DNA from 2 places in the Streptomyces sp. NPDC028308 genome. Region 1 is predicted to be linked to the other one. Evidence: riboswitches for the same ligand, from Rfam matches in the RefSeq annotation. Region 1 holds a riboswitch; the other holds the start of a gene.
What was found. A riboswitch is a leader RNA that binds a small molecule or an ion and turns the genes downstream of it on or off. The one in region 1 is predicted to bind glycine.
Positions count from the first base shown of each region.

Region 2: it holds a riboswitch for glycine, as region 1 does, so the genes downstream of both, gcvP (aminomethyl-transferring glycine dehydrogenase) here and gcvT (glycine cleavage system aminomethyltransferase GcvT) in region 1, are expected to answer to the same signal.

Region 1 is NZ_JBVHTO010000018.1:139,080-147,045, reverse strand. It holds gene ACZ4VA_RS36030 (ABC transporter substrate-binding protein) at 1-162, opposite strand, end outside; gene ACZ4VA_RS36025 (ABC transporter permease) at 231-1,238, opposite strand; gene ACZ4VA_RS36020 (enhanced serine sensitivity protein SseB C-terminal domain-containing protein) at 1,610-2,407, opposite strand; gene ACZ4VA_RS36015 (enhanced serine sensitivity protein SseB) at 2,612-3,385, opposite strand; gene ACZ4VA_RS36010 (AAA family ATPase) at 3,452-4,117, opposite strand; glycine riboswitch at 4,316-4,413, shown strand; glycine riboswitch at 4,414-4,526, shown strand; gene gcvT (glycine cleavage system aminomethyltransferase GcvT) at 4,561-5,679, shown strand; gene gcvH (glycine cleavage system protein GcvH) at 5,815-6,192, shown strand; gene glyA (serine hydroxymethyltransferase) at 6,206-7,468, shown strand; gene ACZ4VA_RS35990 (L-serine ammonia-lyase) at 7,635-7,966, shown strand, end outside.
Region 2 is NZ_JBVHTO010000005.1:7,643-15,608, forward strand. It holds gene ACZ4VA_RS12535 (bifunctional nuclease family protein) at 1-416, shown strand, start outside; gene ACZ4VA_RS12540 (MerR family transcriptional regulator) at 634-1,266, shown strand; gene ACZ4VA_RS12545 (DNA polymerase IV) at 1,354-2,877, shown strand; gene ACZ4VA_RS12550 (PRC-barrel domain-containing protein) at 2,793-3,170, opposite strand; glycine riboswitch at 3,287-3,382, shown strand; gene gcvP (aminomethyl-transferring glycine dehydrogenase) at 3,564-6,449, shown strand; gene ACZ4VA_RS12560 (DUF5999 family protein) at 6,548-6,754, opposite strand; gene ACZ4VA_RS12565 (hypothetical protein) at 7,140-7,724, opposite strand.

The DNA.
Region 1 (7,966 bases):
GACCTTGTTGTTACCGGCGTTGAAGCCGGCAGCGCCGCCGTTCTTGCCGCCGCCGTTGTTGTCGTCGCCGCCGCCGCACGCAGCCGTGCTCAGCAGTGCTGCGACCACGGCAGCTGCGGCCACGGCCTGCTTGCGCCGCCCTGTGGTGCGTTGGGTAGTCACGATCTCGGATCCTCCGAAATGATGTAGGCGGCCTGCGAATGATTCACAGGCCCCGGGGGTACGGCAGTTCAGCGGGAAGCCTTCGGGTCGAGCGCGTCACGCACGCCGTCGCCGAAGAGATTGAAGGCGAGCACGGTGATGAAGATCGCCACACCGGGGATCACCATGTACATGGGATCCGAGTCGTAGTAGTCGATCGCCGAGGAGAGCATCTGTCCCCAGGAGGCCGTCGGCGGCTTGACGCCGACACCCAGGAAGCTGAGCGCCGCCTCGGTGAGGATGTTGGTGGGGATCATCATCGTCGTGTACACGATGATGGGCGCGATGAGGTTGGGCAGCAGTTCCTTGAACAGGATGTAGAACCGCCCGGCGCCCAGGCTCCGTGCCGCCTCCACGTACTCGCGCTCGCGCAGCGAGAGCGTCTGGCCGCGCACCACGCGGCCGACGTAGGGCCAGCCGAAGAAGCCGATCACCAGGATCATGACGAACAGGCGCACGCCGGTGCCCGTGAGGCCCAGCATCTCGTTCGGCATGACGGAGACCAGGGCGATGATGAACAGCAGCTGCGGGAAGGCCAGCAGACCGTCCATCACACGGCTGATGGCCGCGTCCACCCAGCCGCCGAAGAAGCCCGCGAGGATGCCGAGGACGGTCCCGAGGACCACGGCGACCAGCGCGGACAGGAAGCCCACGAGGAGCGAGATGCGGGCTCCGTAGATGATGCGGGCGAAGATGTCGCGGCCGCTCACCGGCTCGACGCCGAGCAGGTGGTCGCCGCTGATGCCGCCGAGGGAACCCGTCGGCGTGGAGAACAGCGGGTCGATCAGGTTCTCGTGGTGCGACTCGGGATCCTGGCCGACCAGGTTGGCGATCACCGGGGCGAGGATCGCGATCACGATCAGCACGAGCACGACGACACCGCCCGTGAGGGCCAGCTTGTCCCGCTTGAGGCGCTCCCAGGCGATCCGGCCGAGAGAGCGTCCTTGAACCGCCTTCGGATCGGCGCTGACAACCGCCGCTTCCTCGGCCGCGCTCGGGGCCGCTTCAGCGGTCGGCTCGTGCAATGGTGCCGTCATCGTGGCAGGGACCCCTCTCAACCGGCGGTAGCCGGCCCACACGTGCCGCTGGTAGCGGCATGATCAGTCCGTCGTACAAAGGGGCGAACACCCCTGGACCGGGAGTCTTCAACGCCTCGGCGATCTGTTGCCAGACTTGGCGGTGAATGGATGCCTAAACGTGATGCGGGCTGGGGGGTTCCGTTATCCGGACGGCGGGTAACGGGGGTCGGACAGGGGGCAATTGGGCCGCAAGGTCCCACGGGGGACGCTTTCCTTTCACCTCGTCCGCAACACGGACATCCCGTACTTCCGCCTTCGAGCGCGCTGGTCAGCGCCGGGTTCCGCGTCCGCAGGACGCGGCGCAGCCCGGTTTTCCGACGGATGGGAGATCAGTACGGCCGTGGCTGTGGGTAGCCGTAGCCGCCGGCCGCGGGGGCCTGCGCGGGTGCCGCGTGCGCCTCACGGTCGTAGAAGGGCCGCGCGTTGGCGCGCAGCCACATGGCCACCGGGTCGTAGGCGTCGGACATCGCGACGGTGGACACGGGCAGCCCGTCCGGGACCGCGCCGACGGACTGCTGCATCATCGCCCGCACCGAGTCGACGGCGGCCGGTGACGTGTCGTAGACGTCGAGACCGATGGCCAGGTACGGCGCCCCGAGCGCGGGCTGCACCCAGGCGCGGCGCAGCGAGCGCACGGCGGACGTGCGGTGCGCGTTCTGCGTGAGGAGGGCGTAGAACTGCGGGATCTCGATGGCCGGTTCGGACAGCCGCAGGGGTCCCGCGGGCTGGCGTTCGAGGCCGGTGGCGATCCGGCGCAGATCCAGCCAGGGGATGCCGACGCCCCCGCCGGGGGCGTGCGGGTTGAGCCAGAGCCCGAAGTGGTCGGGGTAGAGGGTGCGGGCGACGTCGAGACCGTCCACGACCTCGTACGACCTGTTCCAGCCGCTGGCGGACAGCTCCTGGGCCGAGGTCACGCAGGGGGCGTAGCCGTAGCCGCCCACCTCCATGTTCCCGTACTGGGCGTCCGGCGAGCCGGCCTGGCCGTGCCAGAGCAGCATCCAGATCTGGCCGTTCGAAGGGGTCGCGAGCGCACGCAGGAGCGCCTCGTAGGCGTCGTAACGCCCGGGCGTCACCTGGCGCAGCATGTGCTCGACCTGCCCGGCCGCGGCCGTGCCCGACGCGCTCACCTTCAACCGCCCCTTCGCGAACAGATCATCATGAACTCACCCATTGCCCCCGGGGCGCTCGCGCGGCCTCCCCGTCCGGGAGCACGTCAACACCTCGACCGAGCCATGAAACCAGCTTAAGCGGCGTTCCTGACAGGAACTTGACGCTCGGCTTCGCCGGTTCGCGTGGCGTCGGGCGCCCGTCCGGGGGCCGGGCCCGCCCGGTCAGTACTCCCGCTGGTAGAAGGGCCGCACCTGGGCGCGCATCCAGTCGCCCACCGGATCCTGGGTGACGTCGAGGAGGACCAGGTTCACCGGCCGGTCCACCGGGACCCGGCCGAGCGCCCGGCCGAGGGCGTCCAGCGGGTAGGTGCGCGCGGGGCCCTCCCAGTCGGACAGCTCGACGCCCACGAACATCACCGGGTCGCCGCCCTCGATGCTGGCCAGGCAGCGGCGGGCGGTCAGCACGACGCCGGTCGCCGCGAACTCGGCGGAGGCGGCGGACAGGAAGTCGACCGGGTCGTCCTGCCAGTCGGGCTCGAACAGCCGGACCCGGCCGCCGCTCGCGGGACCGTCCAGCGGGGTCCGTCCGGTGCGGCACAGTTCGGCGACGGCGGGCGGCGGCAGCGGCACGCCGACCACACCGTCGGGGTTGACGGCGAGGCCGACCTGCGGGGGCAGGCCGCGCGCGAACTCCACGGCGGGCGCGATCGTGTACGGCATGTGCCCGCCGGCGACCTGGCGGAACTGCTCCTCCGAGCTGAAGACCGGGACGTACGCCTGTCCCGCGATCTCCATCGTGGGGAGGTCGAGCGGGCCGCTGTGCGGGCCGCCGCCGTTCGGCAGCGGGATCCACAGGAAGCTGCGGCCGAGCACCTCGACGATCCGGGCGCCCGCCGAGGGGACTCCGAGGGATGCGGAGAGCACCTCCTCCAGTTCGTTGCCTGGCCATCCGCCGTGCGGATGGGGGTGCGGGTGCGCCTGTGCCGGGAAGTCCATCTGTCTACCGCCTGCTGTGAACCGCTGTTCCGGCTGGAAACCCTAGCCGGTGGGCGCGTACGGGGGTCAGTCGCCGAAGTCGATGCGGCGCAGCACGTCCGCCGCGGCCCGGTCGATCAGGACCGCCGAGCCGCAGCCCTCGGGCAGGTCGCCCTTCTCGGCGGCGCGCAGCAGCCGGCCGGCGGCGCGGCGGTGGCGCAGGAAGGCGTAGCGCGAGACCCCCCGGCCCCGCTCGCGCTGGCCGTCCAGGGCGGTGTCCGGCGGGACGTCGAGGAGCAGCAGGTGCAGGGTGCCGCCGCGGCGCCGGGCCTCGCGGGCGAGCCAGCGGCGCACCCAGGCCTGGGTGCCGCAGTCGTGCACGACGACGCCGGCTCCCGAGCGCAGCGCGCGGCGCAGTCCGGCGTAGTGCGCGACGCGGACGACGGGGCGGTAGAGCGCGTACGGCAGGAAGCGGGAGAGGCGGGTGTCCCAGCGGTCGCGGGTGTCCTGGGAGTCGACGCGGGCGCCGCTCACGGCCCGGCGCATCAGCGTCGACTTGCCGCTGCCGGGCAGTCCGGTCACCACGACCAGGTCGGCCGGGCCGAAGGACAGCCCGTGCGGGCTGCGTCCCGCGCGCTCGCGCAGGTCGCGGACGACGGTCCCGGACCGCCCGCGCGCCTTCCGGGCCTGGGCCGCGGGCTGTTCCGGCAGTGCGAGGCCCGAACTCGTCGCGTACGCCGTGGTCCTGTTCACCCTGGTCGTCCTCCCCCTCGGATCCCGAGTCCCATCCCCGTCGAGTGTAAAGAGAAGGTAATGCGGGGCGCCTCCCGTTTCCGTCCCCGTCCTGCCACAGACCCGTCACAGGTCCTCGGCCGGCCGCCGGACGGGCCGCCCCTGCCGGGTTTCACGGATGCGTGCAATGATGTGCCCGCCAACTGCATACCGGCCGCTTGAATCCGCGCGGGAGAGTCCCGGGGCACATCCGCCCGGGCGCCGAAGGAGCAAGTCCCTCCCTTGAATCTCTCAGGCCCCGATACCGCGCGGGCGAGGCACATCTGAAAAGCGGGCCGCTGACCAGTGGCTCCACCCAAGGTGCAAGTCAGGACCACCGGTTCGCCGGGTCGTGATGAACCTCTCAGGTTCCGATGACAGATGGGGAGGAACGACCTCGCCGTCATGCCTTGGGAGCCCCACCGATGAGCAGTAACGCCCCCCGTCACACCGCGCTCGATGCCCTGCATCGCTCTCTCGGCGCGACGATGACCGACTTCGCCGGCTGGGACATGCCCCTGCGCTACGGCTCCGAGCGCGACGAGCACCTCGCGGTCCGCACGAAGGCCGGTCTCTTCGACCTCTCCCACATGGGCGAGATCACGGTCACCGGCCCCGAGGCCGCCGCCTTCCTGAACTTCGCCCTCGTCGGCAACATCGCCTCGGTCGGTGTCGGCCGCGCCCGCTACACCATGATCGTCCGGGCGGACGGCGGCATCCTCGACGACCTGATCGTGTACCGGCTCCAGGAGCAGGAGTACATGGTCGTCGCGAACGCCTCCAACGCCCAGGTGGTGCTGGACGCGCTGACCGAGCGGGTGGCCGGTTTCGACGCCGCGGTGCGCGACGACCGTGACGCGTACGCGCTGATCGCGGTGCAGGGCCCGGAGTCGCCCGGGATCCTCAAGTCGCTCACCGACGCCGACCTCGACGGCCTGAAGTACTACGCGGGTCTGCCGGGCACCGTCGCGGGCGTCCCGGCGCTGATCGCGCGGACCGGCTACACCGGCGAGGACGGCTTCGAGCTGTTCGTGGCGCCGGCCGACGCCGAGAAGCTGTGGCAGGCGCTGACCGAGGCGGGAGCCCCGGCCGGGCTCGTCCCCTGCGGCCTGTCCTGCCGCGACACGCTGCGCCTGGAGGCGGGCATGCCGCTGTACGGGCACGAGCTGACGACGTCGCTCACCCCCTTCGACGCCGGCCTCGGGCGGGTCGTGAAGTTCGAGAAGGAGGGCGACTTCGTGGGCCGCGAGGCCCTCTCCGAGGCGGCCTCCCGTGCCGCGGACAACCCGCCGCGCGTGCTCGTCGGGCTCGTCGCCGAGGGCCGCCGCGTGCCCCGCGCCGGGTACCCCGTCGTCGCCGGCGGCGAGGTGATCGGCGAGGTCACCTCCGGTGCCCCCTCCCCCACGCTCGGCAAGCCGATCGCGATGGCGTACGTCGACGCCGCGCACGCCGCCCCCGGCACCGCCGGTGTGGGGGTCGACATCCGGGGCAGCCACGAACCGTACGAGGTCGTGGCGCTGCCGTTCTACAAGCGCCAGAAGTGACACTGGTCCCCAGGCGATCCCGGTGACCCCGGCCCCGGCGCCCCTCGCGGCGCCGGGCACCCCCGGGCACGTCCGCCCAGCTCATCCACGTCCCCGCTGCATCAGCAGTCCCCCGCGTACAGGAGAATCCAGGCCATGAGCAACCCCCAGCAGCTGCGCTACAGCAAGGAGCACGAGTGGCTGTCGGGCGCCGAGAACGGCGTCTCGACGGTCGGCATCACGGAGCACGCGGCCAACGCGCTCGGCGATGTCGTGTTCGTCCAGCTCCCGGAGGTCGGTGACACCGTGACCGCGGGTGAGACCTGCGGCGAGCTGGAGTCGACCAAGTCGGTCAGCGACCTCTACGCCCCGGTCACCGGCGAGATCACCGAGACCAACCAGGACGTCGTGGACGACCCGTCCCTGGTGAACTCCGCCCCCTTCGAGGGTGGCTGGCTGTTCAAGGTGCGCGTCACGGACGAGCCGGACGACCTGCTCTCCGCGGACGAGTACACCGAATTCACCGCAGGCTAAGGACTCCCGACTGATGTCGCTTCTGAACACGCCCCTTCATGAACTCGACCCGGACGTCGCCGCCGCGGTCGACGCCGAGCTGCACCGCCAGCAGGCCACCCTGGAGATGATCGCCTCGGAGAACTTCGCTCCGGTCGCGGTCATGGAGGCCCAGGGCTCGGTCCTCACCAACAAGTACGCCGAGGGCTACCCGGGCCGCCGCTACTACGGCGGCTGCGAGCACGTCGACGTGGTCGAGCAGATCGCCATCGACCGCGTGAAGGCGCTCTTCGGTGCCGAGCACGCCAACGTCCAGCCGCACTCCGGTGCCCAGGCCAACGCCGCCGCGATGTTCGCGCTGCTCAAGCCCGGCGACACGATCATGGGTCTGAACCTCGCGCACGGCGGGCACCTGACCCACGGCATGAAGATCAACTTCTCCGGCAAGCTCTACAACGTGGTCGCGTACCACGTCGACGACGCCACCGGTCAGGTCGACATGGCCGAGGTCGAGCGGCTGGCCAAGGAGTCGAAGCCGAAGCTGATCGTGGCCGGCTGGTCCGCGTACCCGCGTCAGCTGGACTTCGCCGCGTTCCGCCGGATCGCGGACGAGGTCGGCGCCTACCTGATGGTCGACATGGCGCACTTCGCCGGCCTGGTGGCGGCGGGCCTGCACCCGAACCCGGTGCCGCACGCCCACGTCGTCACGACCACCACGCACAAGACGCTGGGCGGCCCGCGCGGCGGCGTGATCCTCTCCACGGCCGAGCTGGCGAAGAAGATCAACTCCGCCGTCTTCCCCGGTCAGCAGGGCGGACCGCTGGAGCACGTGATCGCCGCCAAGGCCGTGTCCTTCAAGGTCGCCGCCACGGAGGACTTCAAGGAGCGCCAGCAGCGCACGCTGGACGGCGCCCGGATCCTGGCCGAGCGCCTGGTCCAGGACGACGTCAAGGCCGTCGGCGTCGACGTCCTGTCCGGTGGCACGGACGTGCACCTCGTCCTGGTCGACCTGCGCGAGAGCGAGCTGGACGGGCAGCAGGCCGAGGACCGCCTCCACGAGGTCGGCATCACGGTCAACCGCAACGCCGTCCCGAACGACCCGCGCCCGCCCATGGTCACCTCGGGCCTGCGGATCGGCACGCCCGCCCTCGCCACCCGCGGCTTCCAGGCCGAGGACTTCACCGAGGTCGCGGACATCATCGCCGAGGCGCTCAAGCCCTCGTACGACGCGGACTCGCTCAAGGCCCGGGTGTCCGCTCTGGCCGACAAGCACCCGCTGTACCCCGGCCTGAAGTAAATTCGTACGCTTTTTTGCCGTACGCGTCTTTTCATGACAGCGTCTTCTCTCGTACGAACGTCCGGGGCACCGCGCACACTGGAAACCGAGCGCGGTGCCCCGCCGCATGCACCGCCCCGCACGACCGGCTGACAACGGCGTCCGCCGAAACCCTGAGGAGTTACCCGTGGCCATCTCGGTCTTCGACCTGTTCTCGATCGGCATCGGCCCGTCCAGCTCCCACACGGTGGGCCCGATGCGCGCGGCCCGCATGTTCGCCCGGCGGCTGCGCAACGAGGACCTACTGACCCCGACCGCCTCGATACGCGCCGAGCTGTACGGCTCCCTGGGCGCGACCGGCCACGGCCACGGCACCCCCAAGGCGGTCCTGCTCGGTCTGGAGGGCGCGTCCCCGCGGACGGTGGACGTCGAGGGCGCCGACGCCCGGGTGGAGGCCATCCGCACCGGCGGCCGGCTCGCCCTGCTCGGCGAGCACGAGATCGACTTCTCCTTCGACGA
Region 2 (7,966 bases), on a different contig from region 1:
TGCTCCTGCGCGAAGTGGGAGGCGACCGCTACCTCCCCATCTGGATCGGCCCGGGGGAGGCGACGGCGATCGCCTTCGCCCAGCAGGGCATGGCCCCCGCACGACCGCTGACCCACGACCTGTTCAAGGACGTGCTGGAGGCCGTCGGCCAGGAGCTCACCGAAGTACGCATCACGGATCTGCGTGAGGGCGTCTTCTACGCCGAGCTGGTCTTCGCCAGCGGGGTCGAGGTGAGCGCGCGGCCGTCCGACGCCATAGCGCTCGCGCTGCGCACCGGAACGCCGATCTACGGCAGCGACGGGGTGCTCGACGACGCGGGGATCGCGATCCCGGACGAGCAGGAGGACGAGGTGGAGAAGTTCCGCGAGTTCCTCGACCAGATCTCGCCCGAGGACTTCGGGACCAACAGTCAGTGACGTCCCCGCCCGCCCGCGGTTCCGAGCGGCACATGCCGGAGGCCAGTGAGGCGTCTTACGGCCCGCGCGGAGAGCATTCGGCTAGCCTTTCCCCGCGGTGGGGCACGGGAAACCACTCCTAGGGTGATTATCACTCGGCGTGCCGAGTGTGGCGATCGTTGACGCACCCCTGGCGACTGCCTACCGTCGAGAAGGCAGTTCAAGGACGGAGGTCGGCGTGAGAAGCAGCGGCGACGGTACGGCTGGGGGTGCCCCCGGACGCAGTCTGGGGGAGAGCGGCCCGTACCCGCTTCACGGCAACGCGGCCGGCTCCGCTCCACAGCGGCCGACAGCGGTGCCGGACGAAGAGTCGGTGTCCGACGAGATCGGATACCGCGGTCCCACGGCGTGCGCGGCGGCGGGTATCACCTACCGCCAGCTGGACTACTGGGCGCGCACCGGCCTGGTGGAGCCCAGCGTGAGACCGGCCCACGGATCGGGGACGCAGCGCCTCTACAGCTTCCGCGACGTCGTGGTCCTGAAGATCGTCAAGCGGTTCCTCGACACGGGGGTGTCGCTGCAGAACATCCGCACCGCGGTCCAGCACCTGCGTGAGCGGGGATTCGCCGATCTCGAGCGGATGACGCTGATGAGCGACGGGGCGACGGTCTACGAGTGCTCCTCGCCCGACGAGGTCCACGCCCTGCTCCAGGGCGGCCAGGGGGTCTTCGGGATCGCCGTGGGGGTCGTCTGGCGGGACGTCGAGGGAGCGCTCTCACAGCTGCACGGGGAGCGGGTCGACACCGGCGAGACCCTGATCGGGCAGAACCCCACCGACGAGCTGGCCCGGCGCCGCAACCGCGCCGTCTGACCTCGTGGCGCCCACGTCTCACGTGCGGCGTCGCGGGGGTCCGCGGCCGGCAGGGCATTGTCAGTGGCGTAGGGCAGCATCGGACATGTGAGAACCGCGCCCACGATCCTGCATCTCGACATGGACGCCTTCTTCGCCTCGGCGGAGCAGGCCGCCAAGCCGAGCCTGCGCGGCAAGGCCGTGGTGGTGGGCGGGCTCGGGGTGCGCGGTGTGGTCGCCACCGCCTCCTACGAGGCGCGGGTGTTCGGGGTGCACTCGGCGATGCCCATGGCGCAGGCCCGCCGACTGGCGCCGAACGCCGCCTACCTCGTACCGCGCTTCCAGCTCTACCGCGACGTCAGTGAGCAGGTCATGGGGCTGCTGCGGGAGCTGTCGCCGCTCGTGGAGCCGCTGAGCCTGGACGAGGCGTTCGTCGACCTGGAGGCCGCAGGGACCGCCTGGGACGAGACCTCGGCGCGGCTGGTGGGCGCGAAGCTGCGCGCCGACATCCGGGCCGTCACGGGACTGACCGGGTCGGTGGGGCTCGCCGCCTCCAAGATGATCGCCAAGATCGCCTCCGAGCAGGCCAAGCCCGACGGGCTGGTGCTGATCGAGCCGGGGACCGAGCGCGCCCTGCTCGGGCCGATGTCGGTGCGGACGCTGCCCGGCGTGGGGCCCGCGACCGGCGACCATCTGCGGCGCGCCGGGATCACCACGGTCGAGGAGATCGCCGAGGCGGGCGAGGACGAGCTGGTGCGGCTCGTGGGCAAAGCACACGGACACGCCCTGTACGCGATGGCCCTGGCGCACGACGACCGGCCCGTGGTCGCCGAGCGCGAGACCAAGTCGGTGTCGGTCGAGGACACCTACGAAGTCGACATCCACGACCGGGTGCGGGTGTCCACGGAGGTGCAGCGGCTCGCCGACCGGTGCGTGGTGCGGCTGCGGAAGGCCGGGCGCTCGGGCCGGACGGTGGTGCTCAAGGTGCGGCGGTACGACTTCTCCACCCTGACCCGGTCCGAGACGCTGCGCGGGCCCACGGACGACCCTTCGGTGGTGCGCGAGGCCGCCGCCCGGCTGCTGGACTCGGTGGACACGACCGGCGGGGTCCGGCTGCTGGGCGTCGGCGTCACCGGGCTGGCCGACTACACCCAGGAGGACCTGTTCGCGCAGGCCCAGGCCGCCGCGGGCGAGCTGCTGGCGCAGGAGCAGGCCGAGGAGGAGGGCGTGCCGGAGGCCGTCACGGAGGCGGAGGCGCCGGCCGAGCGGCGCTGGCCGTCGGGGCACGACGTGCGGCACGCCGAGTACGGGCACGGCTGGGTCCAGGGGAGCGGCCTCGGCCGGGTGACCGTGCGGTTCGAGACGCCGTACTCGGGGCCCGGGCGCGTGCGCACGTTCCGGACCGACGATCCCGCGCTGGAGCCGGCGGACCCGCTGCCCCTGGTCGCGCCGGTGCCGGGGGCCGGCGGTGCCGCGGAGGGCGCGGGGACGGCGAGCGGGACAGCGGCGGTGACGGATGCGAGGGAGAGCGCCGAGGAGCGGGGCGTTCAGGCCGGTCCGGCCTCTTCCGAGCCGGCGAGCCGGCCGAAGTCGCGGTCCGGCGGGGCGGGCGACGCGAGATCGAGCCCGTAGTGGTGGTAGAGCTGGAGTTCCTGCTCCGGGGAGAGGTGGCGGCCGACACCGAAATCGGGCGCGTCCTTGATGAGGGCGCGGTCGAAGGGCACCCGGAGGGTCCCCTCCACGACCTCACTGGGCTCCAGCGGGACGAACGCGTCCCGGCTGAACAGGCCCGTCCGTATGGCAGCCCACTCGGGCGCTCCGGTGGCGTCGTCGAGATACACCTCGTCGACCGTGCCGATCTTGGTGCCCTTGCGGTCGAACGCCTTGCGGCCGATCAGGTTGCGCGGATCGATGTCGGTCTGCACGGTCCCTCCTCTTGGTCGCAAAACTCATCCGTAAGCACTACGAAAGAGCACATTCAGGAAGGCGGCCACTCGAAAGCCCGTGCGTTGTCCTCGCTGGTAGGCTGGCATACGGCTGCTGACCCCGTGCGGGAGAGTCCTCCGGCGAGATCCGGAGGCGCCGAAGGAGCAAATCCTCCCCGGAATCTCTCAGGCACACGTACCGCACGGACGAGGTCACTCTGGAAAGCAGGGCGGGCGTCGTCGGCTCCCGCCCTCACCGACGGTGAAAGCCGGTCCGTCCGCTGCTGGACGGCCCGGTGAAGCTCTCAGGTTGAGATGACAGAGGGGGAGGCCGTCGGGGTACCCGCGTCGTGGTACCCCCCGAAGGTCGTGTCAGACCAGGAGGCCTCCGCAATGACCGCCCATCGCATTCCGCTCTCCGAGCTCGAACAGGGCATCCCGTTCGAGCAGCGCCACATCGGGCCCGACCACGAGGCCCAAGCCAAGATGCTCGCGCAGGTCGGATACGGCTCGCTCGACGAGCTCACGGCCGCCGCGGTCCCGGACGTCATCAAGAACGCCGACGCGCTGGACCTCCCCGGCGCGCGCACCGAGGCCGAGGTCCTGGCCGAGCTGCGCTCCCTCGCGGACCGCAACCAGGTGCTCGACTCCATGATCGGCCTCGGGTACTACGGCACCTTCACGCCGCCGGTGATCCTGCGCAACGTGATGGAGAACCCGGCCTGGTACACCGCGTACACGCCGTACCAGCCGGAGATCTCGCAGGGCCGCCTCGAGGCGCTGCTCAACTTCCAGACCGTGGTCGCGGAGCTGACCGGCCTGCCGACGTCCGGCGCCTCGCTGCTGGACGAGGGCACCGCCGCCGCCGAGGCGATGGCGCTGTCCCGGCGGATGGGCAAGAACAAGAAGGGCCTCTTCCTGGTCGACGCGGACGCCCTGCCGCAGACGATCGCGGTCATCCAGACCCGCGCCGAGCCGACCGGCGTCGAGGTCGTGGTCGCCGACCTGAGCGAGGGCCTCCCGGCCGACGTAGCCGGCCGCGAGATCAACGGCGTGCTGATCCAGTACCCGGGCGCCTCCGGCGCCGTACGCGACATCAAGCCTGTCATCGAGCAGGCGCACGAGCTCGGCGCCGTCGTCACGGTCGCCGCCGACCTGCTCGCCCTGACGCTGCTCACCGCGCCCGGCGACCTCGGCGCCGACATCGCCGTCGGCACCACCCAGCGCTTCGGTGTGCCGATGGGCTTCGGCGGGCCGCACGCCGGTTACATGGCCGTCCGCGAGTCGTTCGCGCGCAGCCTGCCCGGCCGGCTCGTGGGCGTCTCCGTGGACGCGGACGGGCACAAGGCGTACCGCCTGGCCCTGCAGACCCGTGAGCAGCACATCCGCCGGGAGAAGGCCACCAGCAACATCTGCACCGCGCAGGTGCTGCTCGCCGTCATGGCCGGCATGTACGCCGTCTACCACGGACCCGAGGGCCTGCGGACGATCGCCCGGCGCACGCACCGCTACGCCACCATCCTCGCCGCGGGCCTGGAGGCCGGCGGCGTCGAGGTCGTCCACGGCTCGTACTTCGACACGCTGACCGCGCGGGTCCCCGGCCGGGCCGCCGCCGTCGTGGCCGCCGCCCGCGAGGGCGGGGTCAACCTGCACCTCGTCGACGCCGACCACGTGTCGCTCGCCTGCGACGAGACCACCGGGCGCAAGCAGCTCGGCGCCGTGTGGACCGCCTTCGGCGTCGAGGGCGACATCGAGGAGCTGGACGCCTCGGCCGCCGACACGCTGCCCGAGTCGCTGCTGCGCACCGACGACTACCTGGCGCACCCGGTCTTCCACCAGTACCGCTCCGAGACCGCGATGTTGCGCTACCTGCGCCGGCTCTCGGACCGGGACTACGCGCTCGACCGCGGCATGATCCCGCTGGGCTCCTGCACGATGAAGCTCAACGCGACCACCGAGATGGAGCCGGTCACCTGGCCCGAGTTCGGGCAGATGCACCCCTTCGCGCCCGCCGAGCAGGCGCAGGGCTACCTGACGCTCATCCACGAGCTGGAGGACCGCCTCGCCGAGGTCACGGGCTACGACAACGTGTCGTTGCAGCCCAACGCCGGTTCGCAGGGCGAGCTGGCGGGTCTGCTCGCGGTACGCGGATACCACCGGGCCAACGGCGACGAGCAGCGCACCGTCTGCCTCATCCCGTCCTCCGCCCACGGCACCAACGCGGCCAGCGCCGTGATGGCCGGCATGAAGGTCGTCGTCGTGAAGACCGCCGGGGACGGCGAGATCGACGTCGAGGACCTGCGGGCCAAGATCGAGCGGTACCGCGACGAGCTGTCGGTGCTGATGATCACGTACCCCTCCACGCACGGTGTGTTCGAGGAGCACGTGGCCGACATCTGCGCCCAGGTGCACGAGGCCGGAGGCCAGGTGTACGTCGACGGCGCCAACCTGAACGCGCTGGTCGGTCTCGCCAAGCCCGGTCACTTCGGCGGCGACGTCTCGCACCTGAACCTGCACAAGACGTTCTGCATCCCGCACGGCGGCGGCGGCCCGGGCGTCGGCCCGGTCGGCGTGCGCGCCCACCTCGCCCCGTACCTGCCGAACCACCCGCTGCAGCCCGCGGCCGGCCCGGAGACGGGCGTGGGCCCGATCTCGGCCGCGCCCTGGGGCTCCGCCGGAATCCTGCCGATCTCCTGGGCGTACGTCCGGCTCATGGGCGGCGAGGGCCTCAAGCGGGCCACGCAGGTCGCGGTGCTGTCCGCGAACTACATCGCCAAGCGCTTGGAGCCGCACTACCCGGTGCTCTACACCGGTCCGGGTGGCCTCGTCGCGCACGAGTGCATCATCGACCTGCGCCCGCTGACCAAGGCGACCGGCGTCAGCGTGGACGACATCGCCAAGCGGCTCATCGACTACGGCTTCCACGCGCCGACCATGTCGTTCCCCGTCGCGGGGACGCTGATGATCGAGCCGACCGAGTCCGAGGACCTGGTGGAGCTGGACCGGTTCTGCGAGGCGATGATCGCGATCCGTGCCGAGATCGAGAAGGTCGGCTCGGGCGAGTGGCCGGCGGAGGACAACCCGCTGCGCGGGGCTCCGCACACGGCCGCGGCGCTGGGCGGCGACTGGGAGCACGCGTACAGCCGTGCCGAGGCCGTCTTCCCGGCCGGTGTCTCGGCCGCGGACAAGTACTGGCCGCCGGTGCGCCGCATCGACCAGGCGTACGGCGACCGCAACCTCGTCTGCTCCTGCCCGCCGCTGGACGCTTACGAGGAGTAGTCACCGCGGGACATACGTCGGGGCCGGTTCGGAGAGTGCGTCTCCGGGCCGGCCCCTCTTGTGCATGGGCGGCTGTCGCAGCCGTCCGATGGTGCGGCTCAGGCGGCCGTCATCACCTGTCCCGTGCCCATGGGGCGGTGCGGAGCGATGATCTGGCCGTCGGGCAGGAGCTCACCGGTGTCCTCGAAGAGGACGACGCCGTTGCACAGCAGGCTCCATCCCTGCTCCGGGTGGTGCGCCACATGAAGGGCGGCCTCCCGGTCGGCGGAGTCGGCTGTCGGGCACGGTGGCTGGTGCTGGCACATGGATGGAGTCTTTCGCTGGGTCGTGACGTGTGAGCTGGCTGTCGGAACTGTCTTGCGGCTCGGAACGTCGTTCATGGCCGCCCCCCGTTTGATAAGTCGGTCTGGAACCAGTGTTGCCCTACGGGCGTCAATCCGCAGGGATTTGGCAGCAGCACTTCTCACAGGTTGATGACGCATCACCCGTGCGGGCGGTTCATCCCAACTGCACTGTCTCTTCGGGTGGTTCGGGGTGGCCCGATGGGGCTAGTCCGGACGGGGCGGAGGGGCTCGCCACTCGTACGAGCGCCAGGTGGCACGGGAGAGCGACGTGCCCCGCAGCCGGTCGACGACTGCGGGGCACGGGCCTGGAACGGAGAGCCGGCCGCCGGGGTGTGTCCCTGTCCTCCTAGGCGGGCGAGCCGAGCAGGGGAGCGGGCGTCACCCGGTGGGTGAGCACGGGCAGCAGCTCGGCGACGCGGTGCGGGCGATGGGCCGCGATACCGGGCGGCGCGGGCGCGAGCGGCACCAGGAGATCGGTGGCGGCGGGGTGGCCGTCGGCGCCGTCGGCGGTGCAGTCGCCGTGCAGCCAGAGCGTGAGCATGTACAGCTCGGGCACGGACAGCAGCCGCGGCTGGTAGGGGATCTGCATGTTCTCCGCCTGGCGCAGGGCACGCTCGGTGGCGGTGACGTACGGGCCCTCGAAGAAGTGGGAGAAGGCCCAGCCGTCGGGGGTCAGCATCGTCTCGGCGGCGGCCACCGCGCGCTCGCCGCTGCGGATCAGGAAGCGCCATCCGGCGAGCCGGGTGGCGGAGGCGCCGGCGGGCGTGATCCGGTCGAGGACGTACACGGGCAGGGGGAGTTCGGGTGTCACGGGTCCCTGGGCGTTGCGCAGGGACGGGGTTCGCGCCTCGCGGACAGCGGTGGGGGAACCGAGTGCCGTGAGGACAGAGCGCAGGGCGGGCGCGGGAGCCGGGGGGACATGCAGCGGCATGGTGGGTCGCCTCTCATTCGACAGGCACGGTGGCGCGAGGGCGGGGGCGGACGACACTGTCAGCTCTCGGGGTCAGAGGGGCGGATGCAATGACGGCGAGCGCCAACTCTCTGCCTCGTTTGCGGAGTTTATACGACACGTGTTCACACAATGTTTCGTCTAGCTGTTCCGCTGATGAAGAACAAGGACCTATTCGGTCGTCGAAAGGTGGCGTTCCTCCCCTTTTCGCGCGGGGTGCGCGG